DNA from 2 places in the Marinobacter sp. VGCF2001 genome. Region 1 is predicted to be linked to the other one. Evidence: predicted binding sites of a transcription regulator. Region 1 holds the regulator's gene; the other holds the start of a gene.
The links. Region 1 encodes sigma-54, which starts transcription at its own class of promoters, with help from an activator protein. Its sites were predicted from a motif close to ANTGGCATNNANNTTGCTNT; they were not measured.

Region 1 (10,029 bases):
CGCTCGCCTGGACGATACCGCCGGCACCGCCGTGTATACCGGTGCCGTGGAACTGGTTCAGGGCGAAACAAGGCTCGAAGCCGAGCGCGTGGTGCTTTATCGCAACGAACAGGGCGTCAGCCGCATAGAGGCCGCCGGCAACCCTGCCCATTACCGCCAGCCCGGACAATCCGGTGCAGCCACAACGGATGCACAGGCTCTGAACATCACCTGGTCTGGCGAGGAAAGCCTGGTCATTTTCGAGCGCCAGGCAGTCATCGAACAGGGCGGCAATGTGTTCCGCGGTGATGTCATTCACTACGATACCGTGCAGCGCGTGGTCACCGCAGACGGTGGCGAATCCCCGGACGGCAGTTCCGGCCGGGTGGAAATGGTCATCCAGCCGCGCAATTCAGCTCAATCCACTGACGGGAAAGGTTCGGATGGCAGTTCTCAGAGCCAGTAATCTGGCGAAAAGCTACAAGCAAAAGAAAGTCGTTCTGGATGTTTCCCTGGAAATCCGTTCGGGTGAGATCGTCGGCCTGCTCGGCCCCAACGGTGCCGGTAAGACCACCTGTTTCTACATGATTGTCGGCCTGGTCCCGGCGGACCGGGGCCGTGTCACCATCGACACCCAGGACATAACACCGCTGCCCATGCACGGCCGGGCTCGCAAAGGCATTGGCTACCTGCCCCAGGAAGCCTCGGTCTTTCGCAAACTCACCGTGCGCGACAACATCATGGCCATCCTCGAAACCCGCAAGGGCATGAGCAGGGCCGACCGCGAGGCCAAACTGGAAGAACTGCTGGAGGAGTTCCACATCACCCACATCCGGGACAGCGTGGGTATGGCGCTCTCCGGTGGCGAACGGCGCCGGGTTGAAATCGCACGGGCACTTGCCATGGAGCCGGCGTTCATCCTGCTGGACGAACCCTTTGCCGGGGTCGACCCCATTTCCGTCAGTGACATCAAACACATCATCCGCCACCTTCGCGACAAGGGAATCGGAGTACTGATTACCGACCACAACGTTCGGGAAACCCTCGACATCTGCGAAAACGCCTATATTGTCTCCGGAGGCCACATCATTGCCTCCGGAAATGCCGAAGCCATTCTCTCCAACCAGCAGGTGAAAGAGGTTTATCTGGGCGAAGAGTTTCGACTTTAAGCGAACAAACCGGGGTTTATCCGGGCGCTGATTGTTTTGATGATCTGGAGCAAGTAAACTCGGCAAAAAACTTGCTTATACTGTCCACAGACAACGGCAAGTAACCAGCACACAACATTTTTTCGGCACGTGCGCCGGCAACGCAACAACCGGGATGCCCACGAGTGATGGATCTTGAGCCATGGTTATGAAAGCCTCATTACAGCTTAAGCTGGGCCAGAGCCTGACCATGACGCCCCAGCTGCAGCAGGCCATACGCCTGCTCCAGCTCTCTACCCTCGATCTTCAGCAGGAAATCCAGCAGGCGCTGGAATCCAACCCCATGCTGGAAACACCTGAAGACGACGAGCACACCGAGAGCGAGGAACGCGAGGAGAGCGAACACAGCGAAGCCTCTGCTGCCGAATCAGCGCAAGACGACAGCCAGCAGGACACAAACACCGACTGGGATGAGACCGAGAACGGCCCGGACTGGTCGTCAGAAAACGACATCCCGGACAACATTCCAGACGACCTGCCGGTCGATACTGCCTGGGACGACATCTACCAGTCTGCTCCCGCGCCGGCCAGCAAGGGCGACGACGAGAACGACTCCGATTTCGAGACCCGGAACTCCCCTACCGAGACCCTGCGGGACCATCTGGAATGGCAACTGAATCTGACGCCACTGAGCGAACGCGACCAGGCCATTGCCCACGCCCTGATGGACGCCGTTGATGAACGAGGCTATCTGACCTCGACCCTCGAAGACATCCATGCCGGGCTGGCAGACGAATCCGAAGAAGACCCTCTGGAACTGGATGAAGTTCAGGCTGTACTGCATCGCCTGCAACATTTCGATCCACCGGGGGTGTTTGCCCGGGATCTTCAGGAATGCCTGCTGATTCAGCTGAACCAGCTGCCGCCCGATACCCCGTGGCTGCGCCAGGCTCGCCTGGTCGTTACCCAGTTTCTGCACCTCCTCGGCAACCGCGACTACGCCCAACTGTTGCGCCGCAGCCGCCTGAAGGAAGACCAACTGAAACAGGTGCTGGCCCTGATTACCAGCCTGAACCCCCGCCCGGGGGACGTGGTTGACCGGGCCGAGCCGGATTATGTCATTCCGGACGTCATCGTTCGCAAGCATGAAGGCCGCTGGAGGGTGGAACTGAACCCCGAGATTGCCCCGCGCATACGGGTGAATGCCAGCTATGCCTCGCTCATCCGGCGGGCTGACAGCAGTGCCGACAATACTTACCTGCGCGATCAGCTGCAGGAGGCCAAATGGTTTATCAAGAGCCTGCAAAGCCGGAACGAAACCCTGCTCAAGGTTGCCACGCGCATTGTGGAACACCAACAGGGATTCCTCGACCAGGGCGAAGAAGCCATGAAGCCGCTGATTCTCTCGGACATCGCCCAGGCGGTGGAGATGCACGAGTCCACCATCTCACGCGTGACCACCCAGAAATACATGCATACTCCGCGAGGCATCTTCGAGCTGAAGTACTTTTTCTCCAGCCACGTCAGCACCGCGGAAGGCGGCGAATGCTCCTCTACAGCCATCCGGGCGATGATCAAAAAACTGATTGCCGAGGAAACCCCGAAAAAGCCATTGAGCGACAGCAAAATTGCGGCCATGCTAGGGGAACAGGGAATCAACGTGGCCCGGCGCACCGTGGCCAAGTACCGGGAGGCCATGCACATACCTCCCTCGAACGAACGTAAACGACTGGTTTAAACTTTCACCGGTGCAAGATGCACCGGTACGCAAGCCGGCAAGTGCGCCGGCAGTATGACAACAGGAGACGCCTATGCAACTCAACATTTCCGGCCATCACGTAGAACTGACTCCCGCTCTGAAGGATTACGTCAACACCAAGTTCGAGAAGCTGGAGCGTCACTTCGACCACATCAGTAACTGCCAGGTCACCCTGGAGGTCGAGAAGGTACGCCAGTTGGCCGAAGCTACGCTGCACGTCATCGGTGGCGAGATTCACGCAAAGGCAGAAAACGAGGATATGTATGCCGCTATCGACGCCCTCGTCGACAAGCTGGACCGCCAGATCCTCAAGCACAAAGAAAAGAATGTAGACCGGATGCACGGTAACGGCGCCCGCTAAACGGCGGACCTTACCGGGTGTTTCATGACACGAGCTGCGGCGGGGCTAACCGGCCGCAGCCTTTTTTTTAACGGACGTATAGTCGATCCATGAGCGACCCATCCCTGACCATCGATAACATTCTTGCGCCTGAGCTGACCCTTTGCCGGGCCTCGGCTTCAAGCAAGAAGCGTGTGCTGGAGTTCATCGCCGAACGGATTCACTTCCAGGACGAGATACTCAGCGACACCCAGATCTTCAACAATCTGGTCTCGCGCGAACGGCTGGGCAGTACCGGTATTGGCGAGGGGATCGCCATCCCCCATTGCCGCCTGGAAGGCCTCGACCGGGTGATCGGAGTACTGATGACCCTGGAGGAGCCGGTCGACTTTGATGCCATCGATAACCAGCCTGTCGACCTGGTGTTTGCGCTGATCGTGCCCAAAGAAGCCACCAGCGAGCACCTGGAACTTCTGAGCCAGCTGGCGGAGCGGTTCAACGATAACGAATTCTGCACACAACTGCGCCAATGCACAGACGCCGCCAGCCTTTACCAGCGTATGACGAAGAATCATCACTGAGATCAGCCTCGACATTGAGAGGCTGCCAGGCAGATTGAAGGAGATACAGCCCCATGAAGCTGATTATCGTCAGTGGCCGGTCCGGTTCCGGCAAAAGTACCGCCCTGCACGTGCTGGAAGACCTGGGTTTCTACTGCATCGACAACCTGCCCATTGGCCTGCTGTTCCCGCTGACCCGGGAAGCAACCACCCAGGAAGCGCCCGGTCGTCTCAAGAAAATGGCCGTCAGCATTGATGCACGCAACCTGTCCGGTGAACTGGCGAACTTTGAAGTCATCTATGAGCAGCTGAAAAAGACCGGTGTCGAGGTCGAAATCATTTTCCTGGACGCCGACGAGCAATCGCTGCTGCAGCGCTTTCACGCGACCCGCCGCAAACACCCGCTGAGTGACGACAAGACCTCATTGCGGGAGGCCATTACCAATGAGAAGCTGTTGCTGGAGCCCTTGTCAAAGCTCGCCGATCTGTACGTGAACACCACCGGGCTGTCTATGTACGAGCTGCGCGACATGATCAAGCAGCGGGTTGCAGGGCGCAAAGACCAGGAACTGGCCCTGCTGTTCCAGTCCTTTGGTTTCAAGCATGGTGTACCGGTAGACTCGGACTACGTCTTCGATGTGCGCTGTTTGCCCAACCCGTACTGGGACACCAGCCTGCGCAAGCATACCGGTGTCGACCAACCCGTCATCGATTTTCTGGAGCGCGAACCCCTGACCCGGCAAATGGTGGACGACCTGACCGGCTTTCTGAATACCTGGCTGCCCTCCTTTGCCGACAGCAACCGCAGCTACATGACCATTTCCATTGGCTGCACCGGGGGCCAGCACCGCTCGGTTTATGTCTGTGACCAGCTGGGGCGCCATTTCCGGGACCACTACCACAACGTGCAGGTTCGCCATACCGAGCTGCCGCACCTGCAAGCCCGGGGGGAGATCTGAGCGCCTATGATTTGCCGCCCCATCACGATTATTAACAAGCTTGGCCTGCACGCGCGGGCCACGGCGAAACTCGTGGCCACCGCCTCGGAATTCAGCAGCAGTGTCCGTATTCGCGGCAAAGGCCGGGACGTAGACGCCAAAAACATCATGCAGGTGATGATGCTCGCCGCCAGCCAGGGCACCGAGGTGGAACTGGTTGCCGACGGCCCGGATGAACAGGATGCCGTCGAGAAGCTGGCCGCACTGATCGATGATTATTTCGGCGAAGGACAATAACCGCCGGTTTCGTCATTCACCTACAATCCTTTCTCACGTGTGCCACCTAACTCCGCTATAATGCAAAGGTTTTCTGATCGCAGGTGGTTCAATGACCGACATTCTGGAAAAAAGCCAGGCCCGCCAACGTCTTCGCTCACTCAGTGAAGCGCTGGACAGTGGTGCCCTCAAGCAGGTGGCCCGCATTCTGAATGGCGGCCTGAGCCCCAGTGACATTGCCCACTTACTGGAATCCTCACCGCCGCGCCAGCGGGCGCTGCTGTGGAACCTGGTCGACAAACAGCTGGAAGGGGAAGTTCTCCAGTACCTGGGCGACGATATCCGTGGTTACTTCCTGAGTCAGCTGAACGCCCAGGAACTGGCGGACATTCTTGAAGATTTCGAGTCGGATGATCTGGCTGACCTGCTCCAGCAACTGCCGGATACCGTGATCCAGGAAGTTCTGGACACCATGGACGAGCAGGACCGCCAGCGAGTCGAGGAAGTTCTCGCTTACCCGGAGGACACCGCCGGCGGCCTGATGAACACCGACACCATTACGGTGCGCCCGGACATCAGTGTCGACGTTGTGCTGCGTTACCTGCGCCGGCACCGCAGCCTGCCGCCGATGACCGACAGCCTGATTGTAGTCAGCCGGCGGGACGAGTTTATCGGTATGCTGCCCATTACCCGAATGCTGGTGTCCAACCCCGCGGCGACCGTGCGGGAGGTTATGGACACAGACATCGAACCCATCCCGGTAACACTCTCGGATACCAAAGTGGCTACCCTGTTCGAACGTTACGATCTGATTTCCGCCCCGGTAGTAGACGAGAGCAGCAAACTGCTGGGCCGGATTACCATCGATGACGTAGTCGATGTTATCCGTGAAGACGCCGACCATTCTTTGATGAGCATGGCCGGCCTGGATGAGGACGAAGATACCTTCGCCCCGGTTATGAAAACCACTCGCCGCCGTGCAGTCTGGCTGGGCATCAACCTGATTACCGCGTTTACCGCATCGGCGGTGATTGGCCTGTTCGAGGAGACCATTGCCAAAGTGGTGGCCCTGGCAGTGCTGATGCCGATTGTCGCCAGTATGGGCGGCATTGCCGGCAGCCAGACACTGACCCTGGTCATCCGGGGCATGGCGGTTGGTCAGATCAGCGGCGCCAACGTGGGGTGGCTGCTGAACCGGGAGTTTCTGTCCGGAATGCTGAACGGCCTGTTATGGGCAGTGGTGGTTGCCGCGGCAGCCGTGGCCTGGTTCCAGGACTGGCTGATAGGCGCCATCATTGCCGCCGCGCTGATCATCAATCTGGTGGCGGCAGCGCTGGTGGGTACCGTCTTGCCACTGTTCCTGAAATCCCGGAACATTGATCCGGCGCTTGCCGGCAGCGTGATACTGACCACCGTCACCGACGTTATCGGCTTCATGGCCTTCCTGGGGCTGGCCACCATTTTCTATGCCTGAGCAATCTGTGATCCATCATGACTGATCAATTTGACGACGAACACCAGGAATATCTTGGCCCGAGCAAATCGCAGCTCAAGCGCGAAATGCACGCTCTGCAGGAATTGGGAAAGCGTATGCTGGACCTTAACGACGAGCAGCTGGCCACCCTGTCCATAAGCGATACCCTGAAAAATGCCATTCTCGAATCACGCCGCATTCCCCAGCGTGAGGCGCGCAGACGGCACCTGCAGTACATCGGCAAGGTATTACGCCATGAGGACGACCCGGAGACCATTGGCCGGGCCATTGACGCCTTCTATGCCGGCAGCGAAGAGCACACCCGCCGGCACCACCTGGCCGAGCGCTGGCGTGACCGGATGATCTCGGAGGGCGACAAGGTAGTCGGCGAGTTTATTGATTACTGCCCCGCCGCCGACATTCAGCACCTGCGCAACCTGGTGCGCAACGCCCGCAAAGAAGTGGCCAAAGGCCAGAATACCGGCCAGTCCCGGAAACTGTTCCGGGCCCTGCGCGAATGGATTGACGACGCCGAGCAATAATTACAGCTGCCGGTGCTCCCACACCGGCATCTGGCTGCGCAACTGTCGCAACAGGGCAAGGTCCAGATCGGCGCTCGCAATGCCCGGCCCCTCGTCGTATTCACTGACCACCCTGCCCCAGGGATCGCAGATCAGACTGTGGCCGTAGGTCCGGCGCCGGCTGCTGTTGTCGCCACCCTGCCCCGGCGCGACCACCCACACCTGGTTTTCAATCGCACGGGCGCGTATCAACGCGTGCCAGTGGGCATTACCGGTCTGCCAGGTGAAGGCACTCGGTAGGGACACCCACTCCACCTGCTGCTCCCGCAGTGCCCGGAACAGCTCCGGGAAGCGCAGGTCGTAACAGATCGCCAGCCCCAACCGGCCAGCAGGGGTATCAACGGCAACCACCTGGTTGCCGGGCTCAAAGGTATCCGACTCCCGGTACTGGCCGTGCGCATCTTCGACCATGGCATCGAACAGGTGAATTTTATCGTAGCGGGCCACCTCGTCGCCCTGATCATTGTAGACAAGGCAGCTGGCCCGAACCCGGTCTGCGATGTCCGAACCATCCGGCCGGCGGGCCAGCGGCAGGGAACCGCCCACAATCCACAGGCCCAGGGCCCGCGCCTGCTCAGACAGAAACTGCCGGATGACCGGTTCGCTCCCCACTTCCCGGCGACCACATTCAAGCATCTGCGCAGTGGCGAGAACGGCAAAGTTCTCGGGCAACACGGCCACTCGCGCACCCCGCCCGGCCGCCTCGGCCAGCAATGTACGTGCTTCCTCAAGATTGGCATCGACGTCGTGGGTACTCACCATCTGGATTGCCGCAACCTGTGCCATTTTTGCCTCCTGGTTTCTGGCTTATTCTCCGGTATCAAACACGCCTCTGAGGTCGACCTCGGGCTCACTCCAGCTTCCGGTTACACTATAAGTGGCACTGGTGAGCCGGCTCAACGGGTCGCCGAGAATCTTGTCGAGCACGAACAGTGCACCGCCAATCGGTGCGCTGGCCCCCATCAGCAAGGCAGCCAGCGGCAGATTCTGGGTTACCGGCAACACCAGCACCAGGCGCATATCCAGGCTTTCGTCTGTCATATTCGTAGTGCCACTGAGTTTGAACGCGCCGGACGGACCCACCAACTGTAACTCCGGATCAAGCGTCACCAACCCGTTTATGATCTGCGCCTTACCGGATATCGCATCAAACGCCACACCCCGCTCGTAAAGATCCGAGAAATCGAGCTGTAACCGCCGCCACAGAGTATCTGTATTCAGCAAATTGAACACCCGGAACAGCTGTGCTGAATTACTCTGCTCCATAATCATGCCATCGTCCAGCCGGATGCTCACCGAGCCGCTGATCTTGCCTGGCGCAATGTCGTCCGGGCCGCCCGGCCAGTCCAGATCCAGCTCCACCCCCGTTTCTGCGTTGGTCATCGGAATGGAGGTACCGGTCAACGCTTCGAGGTCCTTCAGGGCTCCGCCATTGAGTGACCCGCGGAACCGGGTTGCCTCACGCTTATCAATCACGCTCCAGGTCATGTCGCCGGATAGCACCAGGGAGCCCAGCCGGCCCTCCATCGCCTGCACGTTCAATTGGTAAGGCTCCGGACGCAGCTTGAACTGCCAGTTGCCCGCTGACTGTCCATCCAGCCGCAAGTCTGCAATACGCACGTCGATGTCCGGCCAGTTCCCCATATCCAGATCCCTGAACGCCTGAAGCTGCTCTTCCAGCGTCAGCAGTTCCCGGCCGCGGGGGGCTGTTTCCGGCTCACGCACCAGACGAAGGGTTTCGAAATCGGCTTCGACGATGCCCTCCGATTTCGGCAGCAGCACACGCCCCTTGGCCCTGTCCGATTCGGTGTGAATGATCCAGCGATCGTCCAGTTCGAGCGCCTTGACCGAGATGTCGGTCAAGCGATGGGAGCCGAGGTTGAGGGAATCGAACATCAGCTCGAACCCCGTCTCTTGCAACAGGAAATGGGCATCAATCCGGTCCTGCCACTGAGCGGAAACAGACAGACCTGCACTTTCGAACGGGTCGACCCGGACAGTCAGCGGCGCGTGCTCTGCGCTGGCCTTCGCTAACGGTTCCGGCCAATCTACCTGCAGGCCTTGCAGGTCTGAATAAAGCTCGATGACCGGGTTTTGACGCCCGCCCAGCTCCAACTCAGCGCTGTAGTGAAGCGCGCCGGAGAGGCCCGGGGCGGCTTTTTCCGGCACATTGAAAGCCGTCAGGGAAGCCGGTATCGCTAACTTTCCTGTCTGGCGCACGGAAATACCGGAACCCTTGTCGGAGACAGACAAACCGATATCCACCGGCTGACCGAAAAAACGGGCTGTGGCAGGCTCGCCGGTAAAACCGTCGGTACTGTCATAGGTAATATCGGCAGCAATTTCTTGCCAGCTCAGGCCTGCTCCGGGCAGCTCAAACCCGCCGTTCCCGGTTTGCAGTCGCGCTGTCACCCGGGGCTCGTGCCCTTCTGCCAGGGGCAGATCAAGCCCGAGGTCGAGTTCGAAGCTGCCGCTATAACGGGCCTCGGTGTCACCGTACCCCAGTAACTCACCCAGAGGGGTATTGGTCAGCCACCAGGGCACGCGCTCACCGGGCACGACAGTACTGGCAGCAACGTCGACCCGGGTAGGGTTATCGACTTTGCCGGGAATCACGCGCACCTCTGTGTTTTTCAGCTCAAGGCCTCCGATCTGCCCGCTGGCCAGAGCTACCCGGGTATCGGAATTCTGGATGACTACACGCCCCTGCGACTGCTCAACCGCTGGCCAGCCGGGGTCAAAACGAATGGCGGCGTCCTCAAACCCATACCACATGGACGACACAAAAGCCCCGGAGGGTGCTTCGGCATCGATACGACCGTGGCCATAATACCGGCCGCGAACGCGGGCCTGCGAAATGCTCTCGGTCAGCCAGTTGTAGAGCTCTCCGCCAACGGCATGGACCGGCACAAAGTCCGCCAACATACTGGCGTTGCCGTCCTCCACGCCGACTCTCAAACCCAGGTTATCCTCG
Region 2 (10,029 bases), on a different contig from region 1:
CACCGCCGGGACCACCGTGCACAACAATAACCGGGACACCTTCCGGGTTACCGGATTCTTCCAGATACAACTCATGAGGATGATCGACCGCCAGCCGGTGGCGCGCGTAGGGCTCAATGTCGGGATACAGGGTCAGCATGGGAAACTCCGTTTCAGGGATAACGGCAGTTTAGCTGAGACAGGCGGGGAAAACACAAGAGCCGCAGAATCTCACGAAAGCCCAGGGGGCTTTCCCGAAACTCGGCGGCTCCCGGTTATTTACTTCTTGTTGGCGCGCTTACGCTCGTTTTCAGTGAGCAGCTTCTTGCGCAGACGAATAGACTTGGGCGTTACTTCAACCAGCTCGTCGTCGTCGATAAACTCCAGCGCCTGCTCCAGTGTGAACTTGATGGGCGGCACCAGGCCGATCACTTCGTCCTTACCGGAAGCCCGCATATTATCCAGCTTTTTACCCTTGGTGGGGTTAACCACCAGATCGTTGTCGCGGCTGTGAATACCACACAACTGGCCTTCGTAGATTTCCTGGCCAGGATCGAGGAACAGCTTACCGCGACTCTGGAGGGTTTCCAGCGAATACGTCAGGGCGGTACCGGTCGCCATAGACACAATCACACCATTCTGACGGCTGGTCACATCACCGGCCTTGATCGGCCCGTAATGGCTGAAGGTGGAGGTCAGGATGCCGGTGCCGGAGGTCATGGTCAGGAACGTATTCCGGAAGCCAATCAGGCCACGGGCGGGGATGGTGTAGTCAAGGCGAATACGACCTTTACCGTCCGGAATCATGTTGGTCATCTCGCCTTTGCGCAGCCCCATCTGCTCCATCACCGGGCCCTGGTGCTGCTCTTCGATGTCGACGATCACATTCTCGTACGGCTCCTGCTTGACGCCGTCGACTTCCTTGATCACCACTTCCGGGCGACCCACGGCCAGCTCGAAGTTCTCGCGACGCATATTCTCGATCAGAACCGACAGGTGCAGCTCGCCACGACCGGACACTTTGAATTTGTCGGCGGAATCGCCTTCTTCAACCCGCAGCGCCACGTTATGAAGCAGCTCCTTATCCAAGCGCTCCTTGATGTTACGGCTGGTCACATACTTGCCTTCTTTACCGGCAAACGGGGAATCGTTCACCTGGAAGGTCATGGATACGGTCGGCTCATCCACGGTCAGTGCCGGCAAGGCTTCGACGTTAGACTGATCACACAGGGTGTCTGAAATGAACAGCGTATCGAGACCACTAACACAGACAATATCTCCGGCCTGGGCGTTATCGACCTCTACCCGCTGCAAACCGGAGTGCCCCATGATCTTGAGAACCCGGCCGTTACGCTTCTTGCCGTCGGCGCCAATAACAGCGACCGGCGTATTGGTACTGACCTTGCCGCGCATGATGCGCCCGATACCAATCACACCCAGGAAGCTGTTGTAGTCCAGCTGGGAGATCTGCATCTGGAAAGGACCATCGCGATCGACGGACGGCGCAGGGACGTGATCAACAATAGCCTGGAAAACCGCGTCCATGTTGTCGTCGAGGTTTTCATGATCCATGCCGGCGATACCATTCAGGGCGCTGGCAAAAACAATCGGGAAATCCAGCTGCTCGTCTGTGGCACCCAGATTGTCAAACAGGTCAAACACCTGATCGACAACCCAATCGGGGCGCGCACCCGGGCGGTCGATTTTGTTGACCACAACAATCGGGCGAAGCCCCGCTGCGAAAGCTTTTTGAGTCACGAAACGGGTTTGCGGCATGGGCCCGTCGATGGAGTCCACCACCAACAGCACACTGTCGACCATGCTCATCACTCGCTCAACTTCACCGCCAAAGTCCGCGTGACCCGGGGTGTCTACGATGTTGATGTCGTAGTCATGCCACTTGAGAGCCGTATTTTTGGCAAGAATGGTAATGCCGCGCTCTTTTTCCTGGTCATTGGAGTCCATCACGCGCTCATTCTCGAGCTCTTTTCGGTCTAGCGTGCCGGACTGGCGTAGCAGCTGGTCAACCAGGGTGGTTTTGCCATGGTCAACGTGGGCGATAATGGCAACGTTTCTAAGCTTATCAATCACAACGGGTATCCTGAAGAAATTAGCGGCGCGCAGTATATCGAAAAGTCCAGGGGGATAATATGAAGATTGGCGTCTAATATGTAACCAATTCAATCCCGCACTGTTTTAAGGCGGCAACCCGCCAAACGCACTTATTTGGTGCGCACCTCCGGAGACTTCAGTGCTATGCTGGCCATCCATGATGCGCCATGTTAGCCCGAAGGCCTTGCGGCTGCGCTCTTCTGGCGCAACCAGGAAAAACTGGCAAGCTGATTGCTTAACCGTAATCAGCCGCACAGTGAAGGTACGGGATTCACGCTTCTGGTAAGCTGCCCGAACCTGAGAAAGATCGGCCTTCGAACATCGAACGATCCGGCACAACGAACACGTAAAACCTTACGGAGCATGCACAATGTCCAAGACGATTGATTTGATCAAAGAACACGAAGTCAAGTGGATTGACCTGCGTTTCACCGACAGCCGCGGTAAAGAGCAGCACGTTACCATGCCGGCCACCGAAGTAGACGAAGACTTTTTTGCCGATGGCAAGATGTTCGACGGCTCCTCCATCGCGGGCTGGAAGGGCATTAACGAATCCGACATGATCCTGATGCCAGACGATGAAACCTCCGTTCTGGACCCGTTCACCGAAGAAACCACGGTCAACATCACCTGCAACATCGTCGAGCCCTCCACCATGCAGGGTTATGAGCGTGATCCGCGCTCTGTTGCCCGTCGTGCCGAAGAATACCTCAAGTCCACCGGCATCGCCGATGGTGCCCTGTTCGGCCCGGAGCCGGAGTTCTTTGTATTTGACTCGGTCAAGTGGAACGTGGATATGCAGGGTGCGATGTACCATATCCACTCTGAAGAAGCGGCCTGGGTCTCCGGCGAAGATTTTGAACGCAATAACATCGGCCACCGCCCGGGCGTAAAAGGCGGCTACTTCCCGGTTCCGCCGGTGGACAGCCTGCACGACCTGCGTGGTGCCATGTGTGCGGCTATGGAGTCCATGGGCCTGGAAATCGAAGTACACCACCATGAAGTGGGCACCGCTGGCCAGTGCGAAATCGGCGTTGGTGCCAACACGCTGACCCGCAAGGCAGACGAAGTCCAGATCCTCAAGTACTGCGTGCATAACGTGGCGCACGCCTACGGCAAGACAGCAACCTTCATGCCCAAGCCGGTGGTTGGCGACAACGGTTCCGGTATGCACGTGCATATGTCCCTGAGCAAAGACGGCAAGAACCTGTTTGCCGGTGACAGCTACGCGGGCCTGAGCGAAGCGGCTCTGTACTACGTTGGCGGTGTGATCAAGCACGCCAAGGCCATCAACGCTTTCACCAACAGCTCCACCAACTCTTACAAGCGCCTGGTTCCGGGCTTCGAGGCGCCGGTTATGCTGGCCTACTCTGCCCGCAACCGTTCTGCCTCTATCCGCATTCCGTACGTGAACAGCCCGAAAGCACGCCGCATTGAAGTGCGCTTCCCGGACGCATCCGCCAACCCGTACCTGGCGTTTGCTGCCCTGATGATGGCCGGCCTCGACGGCATCCAGAACAAGATCCACCCGGGCGATGCCATGGACAAGGATCTGTACGACCTGCCGAAAGAAGAGGCCCTGAGCATCCCGCAAGTGGCCGAGACTCTCTCGGAAGCGCTGGACTGCCTGGAAGCCGATCACGAGTTCCTGACTCGCGGCGGCGTGTTCACCGAAGACATGATCGCCGGTTACATTGATCTGAAGCGCGGCGAAGTGGAAAAGCTGAACATGACCACACACCCGGTCGAGTTCGACCTTTACTACTCCTGCTAACAGATTGCACCAATATGGTGCAGCCTGTTAACCGTCAAGCCCCGCCCCGCGCGGGGCTTTTTTGTGGATTCGATCCCAGCCAGGGATCCGTAGCCCCGCCCTTAACGATATGTAACCTCCTGAAGCGCCCACGACGTTGAAATGGCCATCCCCGCAATCGATAATCGGAACAGTTCACTACGACAGGTTATTGCCATGAAAGCACCGATTACACTTGCCACGGCCCTGCTTATGCTGGTCTCGACCACCGCATACAGCGAGGTCTATCGCCACGTAGATGCGTACGGCAATGTCACTTTCTCCGATGAACCGATGGACGGCGGTGAAGAAGTTAAAGTAAAGCCCGTGACCACCATTACCCTGCCGAAACCCGAGGTGGTGCAGGAACCGGAGCAACTGCGCCAGCAGGCGCAACGTGAGGGCGCCGCTTATCAGTCTGTTTCCTTTCAGTATCCGTCTGACGAGCAGGCGTTTCACAGCGGAAACGGCAATGTCACCTTCGAGGTGCAAAGCAGCCCCGGCCTGCAAGAAAGCCATAGATTTGAAATTACGCTCGACGGCCAGCCTGTGGGCCAGAGTCGCTCCGGCACCGTCACCGTCAACAACATCGACCGGGGTACCCACAGCGCCGGCGTTCATATCGTGGATGGGGACGGCGTTCGGGTAAAAACTGGCAGCCCGATTACGTTTACCATCCACCGCCCGTCCGCGCTTAATTAAATTTCGCACCACCATGGTGCATTTGCACCAGGATATGACCATACTCTGGGCAGCCACAGGGCATTAACCGGGCTGCCTGCTCCCAGACCTTCCGCGCTTGCACCACGCTATAGCACCACGCGCCGGCGACGGCGCCCTTCCTGCCCGTTTATTCGCCACCCTCTGCCGGATGTTACAAAGCTGGTTCGTTTTTTGCAGCCTCAGGGATACACCCATGAACCGAGAACGGAAGCAACGCATGCCATCCCACCCAGTCGCGACAGCCGGAAGCAGCTACAAAAGCATTCTGGATAGCCTGACAACCGCTGTGCTGGTTCTCGGAGACGATCTTGCCATCCGCTATATTAACCCGGCAGCCGAGAGCTTGTTTGAAGCCAGTCTGACCCGCAGCCGCGGGCTGCCATTGCAAGAGATTCTGGTGGATTCCTCAGAGGCCCTCACCACTCTGTATGCTGCCCTGAAAAACGGACAATCTTACACGCGACGAGAAGCCGAATTCGGGTTGATCAGCGGTGCCCGGCTAACCGTGGATTACTCGGTTACCCCGGTAAGCCTGGACCCAACCGAATTGCTGATCGAAATCCAGCCTCGTGACAGGCTGATCCGGATCAGCCGGGAAGAAGACATCATCTCCCAGCAGGAAACCACCCGCATTCTGGTCCGGGGTATGGCCCATGAGATCAAGAACCCCCTGGGGGGAATTCGTGGCGCCGCGCAATTGCTTGATCGCGAACTCTCAGACGATGGCCAGCGTGAATACACCCGGGTCATCATCGATGAGGCTGACCGACTGCGAACCCTCGTCGACCGGATGCTGGGGCCCAATAAAGCCCTGAAAATGGCAGCCACCAACATTCATGAAGTTCTGGAGCGGGTGCGCACGCTGATTGAAGCCGAAAGCAAAGGGCGGGTCGTTCTGAAGCGTGATTACGACCCAAGCATCCCGGAGTTTTCCGGCGATAAAGAGCAACTGATTCAGGCGGTACTGAACATTGCCCGAAACGCCATGGAAGCGGCGTTCGAAAACGAGAGCCCCGGCAGCAACGCAGCGCCCCCCACCATCACCTTCCGCAGCCGGGCCCTGCGCCAGTTCACCATCGGCCATCGCCGCCATCGATTGGTGTGCCGCATCGACATCATCGACAACGGCCCGGGCATTCCGCAAGAACTGTTGCAGAATATTTTCTACCCCATGATCAGCGGTCGCGCGTCTGGTACCGGGCTCGGCCTTTCGATAACCCAAAGCATCATCGGCCAGCATCGCGGACTGGTGGAGTGTGAAAGCGAGCCGGGCAGAACCGACTTCATCATCTTCCTGCCCCTGGAGGACAACCAATGAGCCAATCGGCAAACGTCTGGATTATCGACGATGACAAAAGCATCCGCTGGGTGCTGGAACGGGCCCTGAGTCAGGCTGATATGCAGCCGAGAGTGTTCGACAGTGGTGATAGCATCATGATGCGGCTGGAACACGAGCGCCCGGATGCCATCATCAGCGATATCCGTATGCCCGGTGTCGATGGGATTACGCTGCTCTCGCAAATCGTCGAGCTGTACCAGGACGTGCCGGTGATTATCATGACAGCCCACTCCGACCTGGAAAGCGCGGTGACCAGCTATCAGACCGGCGCCTTCGAATATCTGCCAAAGCCCTTTGATGTGGACGATGCCGTGGCACTGGTCAAGCGGGCCGTTGCGCACAGCCATGAGAAACGTGCCACCAGCGAACCCCAGGCCGACAACGCACCCCGCAATACCGAGATCATCGGCGAGGCACCCGCCATGCAGGAAGTGTTTCGGGCCATCGGCCGGCTGTCGCACTCCAACATCACGGTGCTGATTAACGGCGAAAGTGGCACGGGTAAAGAGTTGGTGGCCCAGGCCCTGCACAACCACAGCCCCCGGGTACGCAACCCGTTCATCGCGCTGAATATGGCGGCCATTCCCAAAGATCTGATTGAATCTGAACTGTTCGGCCACGAAAAAGGTGCCTTCACCGGCGCGGGCGCGGTGCGGCAAGGGCGCTTTGAACAGGCCAATGGCGGCACGCTGTTTCTGGACGAAATCGGCGATATGCCCGCCGACACCCAGACCCGATTACTGAGGGTTCTGGCTGACGGGGAATTTTATCGGGTGGGCGGCACCACTCCCATCAAGGTGGATGTGCGCATCATCGCAGCCACCCATCAAGACCTGGAGAAACTGGTACAGGCCGGTAACTTCCGGGAAGACCTGTTTCACCGCCTGAATGTGATTCGCGTGCACCTGCCCAAACTGGCCGAGCGCCGTGAAGACATCCCCCGCCTGATGCAGCATTTCCTCAAGCGCGCCGCCAAAGAACTGGCCGTAGAGCCCAAGATTCTGCGCCCGGACGCCGAGGAATACCTGACCACCCTGCCCTGGCCCGGCAACGTCCGTCAGCTGGAAAACACCTGCCGCTGGCTGACCGTCATGGCCAGCGGCCGGGAGATCCACATTGATGACCTCCCCCCGGAACTGTTACACCAGGCCGACACCGAGCACGCCGCCACCGGCCTGACCTGGCAGGAAGGGCTGAGAAACTGGGCGGAACAGGAACTGAAACGCGGCAAGAAAGGCATACTCGATACCGCGGTGCCCGAGTTCGAAAAGATCATGATTGAAACGGCATTGAAGCACACCGGTGGCCGCCGCCGGGATGCCTCCATCCTGCTGGGCTGGGGGCGGAATACGCTGACCCGGAAGATTAATGAGTTGGGGATGGATCAGCCGGAGGGGGAGGAGGATTAAGACTCCTCCTTCGCCTTAGTCAGTGGCTTCCCGCCAATAGATGATACGGTCACTGCCTCGGTATACGCCGAAGGTAGCGATGCCTTCAGGGCTTTGGAGCGCATCAGAATCTGGATCCCGGCCCCAGAAGTCCATCAACCAATCATACTGACCAGGCACCTCACCACTGTCCAGATCAGCGCCGGATGAAAGAGGCCAGCGGAGTGTATCCGAGCCCCTGGAGCCATCGGGCACCAATCTCAAGTAGTATTCACCTGATCCGGTGCCCGGAATGAGTCCAGAAGCATCCAATGTGTGATGGTCTGACGATGTTTCAGCAGCATCAGTTATAGCCGTCAGGTCCGACGGAATACAAGCGCCTCCGTCACGGGCCTGCCAGGTACTGCCTGTCCATTCTTCCAGTCGGACCGGCATTAGTAATTCTTCGAGGTTTTCCGGACCATATACGTTGTCGAGAGCCAACCTACCGTAACGAACTTTAAATCCGCTGCCAGTATCTGGATCAACAGCCAGCCCTGCAATAAATGGGTACGGTAACGACGGCGCATCAACGCCATCGCTGTCTTCCAGAGACGTCAATTCGAACTCAAGACTCGGAGAGAAGGCGCCAACTCTGGCTTCGGGATTTTTCCTGTACCAAACGGCATCCTCCACGGAAAAGGTATAGTCCATCACCCCAGGACTACCCGACGTTATGCTGCCATCCCGCGAATCGAAGTCAGTAGACACCAGAGACGAATTATCACTGGTAGTCTGGGACAGGTCTGCAGAGGGAAATACTCGCTTCAGATCAGAATCCTGAAGTTTGAGGAAGCCGCCCCAAGTGTAGTTTTCGGTTATCCCGCCTTGGCGATTAAGTGCCCGGATCTGAAAGGAAGGTGGCACATACCAACGCATTGGCTGACCAATATAATGTAGATCGTCACTACCGTTAACGGCGCAACCGGCCTGCAAGACTCCATGGTCAGCAGTGGCCTCCACCATCTCCAGGCTCGCAGGCGTGAAACGCCCGACATCACGACTCGAACCACCTGGCAAAGCAGTGCCTAGATAGCTCTGCCCTGACACTATCCCGAATCTGAACACGCCAACTTCACTGACACTCTGCTGAATTGTAACTTCACCATCGTCGCTCTGGCCAAACTGAGCCTGGCTCACTCCGACATTACCCAAGGTGCCCTCTGAAGGAGGGGGCGCTATCAAGGAGTGGTCCAGATCGAGCGTGGCACGAAAGTTACGGGTGACCGAGTTGTTAACACACAGGTTTTCATTTCCTCCAGGATCACTGGCAACCGCCCTTAACCTCAGATCGAAGGAATCACCCGCAGCAGTCAGAACAGAACAGTTAGCCAGCGGAGAGTCACAGGCCGCATCAGGGGAAGTTGCCTCAATGCAAAAACCCACTGGCTTCGAGACAAACTGATCAGCCCCGGGCATAACCAGGCCCTGGTCATCAGTTGCTTCGGAGCCAACATAGGCTGCGTCGAGCTGTAACCGCCCTGCATCTGGATAATTTACGTTAATCGATGCCACACCATTGCTATCAAAATCCAAAAGAATAGATGTTGGACTGAGCGCCGAGCCGCTGATTTCCTCTCCCTGCACTTGCACCGCCGGCGTAGCCGACAGGTTTCCGGCGACAGGATTGATATATGAAGACCAGAATCTCACGCTTCGTTTCTCGCCTCGGAATGCTGGTACACAGGCCTGTTCCGGTGACCCCTCGGTTCTGACCGCTCGGACATCGATGCCTGACTGTCCCTCGTTAGCGAACATATCGGGGACGTCGAACACCAACCCTGTATCATAGAAGCGCAAATTGCAGTTCTCTGGCGAGAGCCCACTATTGCCCGACCGGCAAAGAGTAACAGACTGGGGTCTTGTCGAGGGGCGCGAACCAACTACTCCTAGCTCAACAGTACCCGTGGTCGTACGCCTCAATGTGGCGGTCGACTCCCCATTGTTGACCATCACGGTATTCCCACCAACCCAACCAGAGGGTGTCATGTCGGCTTCTACCGGGTCAGTGAACTGTTCCGAACAATCTGCATTGGCACAGGCACGTATGACAATGTTTTCCTCGCCCTGGCAGGTTAGCGCTAAACCGTCATGTTCAATCTCGAAATGGTGAACCTGGGCTCCGACCTTATTGATCTTGAGCGCACACAGTTCCAGGTCATCAAGTTCATGGACGTTAGTCGAGCCCCCGGTAGACCCGGTAATGGAAAGCAGGAGATTTTCCGGCACGGCGGCCTGCGACGAGTTATCCAACACGTCAAAGCGTGGAATTAACGTCTGCATACCAGAACCTGTGTCGCGGCTGACGGACACGAACGCGGTACCTGGCTCTGTTGAGTCCATCCGGATTTCATAGGTATGGGCGTTGAACTGACCGGTCGAATCTATAGCTGTACTGAGTGTTGGCGTACCTGCGAGATATGAATAACCGTCAGCACCCTCCCCCGAACCCCGAATGGAAACAGATTGCGGGGTACGGCCATTTGGCCTCCCGCCCTCACGCCCTTCAGACTGACTGGCGAAGTTGCCGTATTCATCGATTCCGATACCGAGCCAGCCACCGGCAAAGCCATCACCACCAGACGCCCCCGTTCTCTGTGCATAACCAAGAGAGCCACCGTAACTACCGGGTTGTGGCGTAATGCGAGCATCAGACA

Region 2: a site for sigma-54 is predicted at 2,310-2,329, ahead of glnA (glutamate--ammonia ligase). Genes of this name have one in related genera too.

Annotation. Positions count from the first base shown of each region.
Region 1 is NZ_JBNFVX010000011.1:74,111-84,139, forward strand. Features, by position in the region: gene lptA (lipopolysaccharide transport periplasmic protein LptA) at 1-445, shown strand, start outside; gene lptB (LPS export ABC transporter ATP-binding protein) at 423-1,148, shown strand; gene ACP2AU_RS11735 (RNA polymerase factor sigma-54) at 1,336-2,865, shown strand; gene hpf (ribosome hibernation promoting factor) at 2,939-3,247, shown strand; gene ptsN (PTS IIA-like nitrogen regulatory protein PtsN) at 3,337-3,807, shown strand; gene rapZ (RNase adapter RapZ) at 3,861-4,745, shown strand; gene ACP2AU_RS11755 (HPr family phosphocarrier protein) at 4,752-5,021, shown strand; gene mgtE (magnesium transporter) at 5,113-6,474, shown strand; gene yjgA (ribosome biogenesis factor YjgA) at 6,492-7,016, shown strand; gene ACP2AU_RS11770 (carbon-nitrogen hydrolase family protein) at 7,017-7,841, opposite strand; gene ACP2AU_RS11775 (YhdP family protein) at 7,863-10,029, opposite strand, start outside.
Region 2 is NZ_JBNFVX010000009.1:88,100-98,128, forward strand. Features, by position in the region: gene pip (prolyl aminopeptidase) at 1-139, opposite strand, end outside; gene typA (translational GTPase TypA) at 259-2,070, opposite strand; gene glnA (glutamate--ammonia ligase) at 2,462-3,865, shown strand; gene ACP2AU_RS10595 (DUF4124 domain-containing protein) at 4,061-4,585, shown strand; gene glnL (nitrogen regulation protein NR(II)) at 4,824-5,924, shown strand; gene ntrC (nitrogen regulation protein NR(I)) at 5,921-7,354, shown strand; gene ACP2AU_RS10610 (DUF6701 domain-containing protein) at 7,370-10,029, opposite strand, start outside.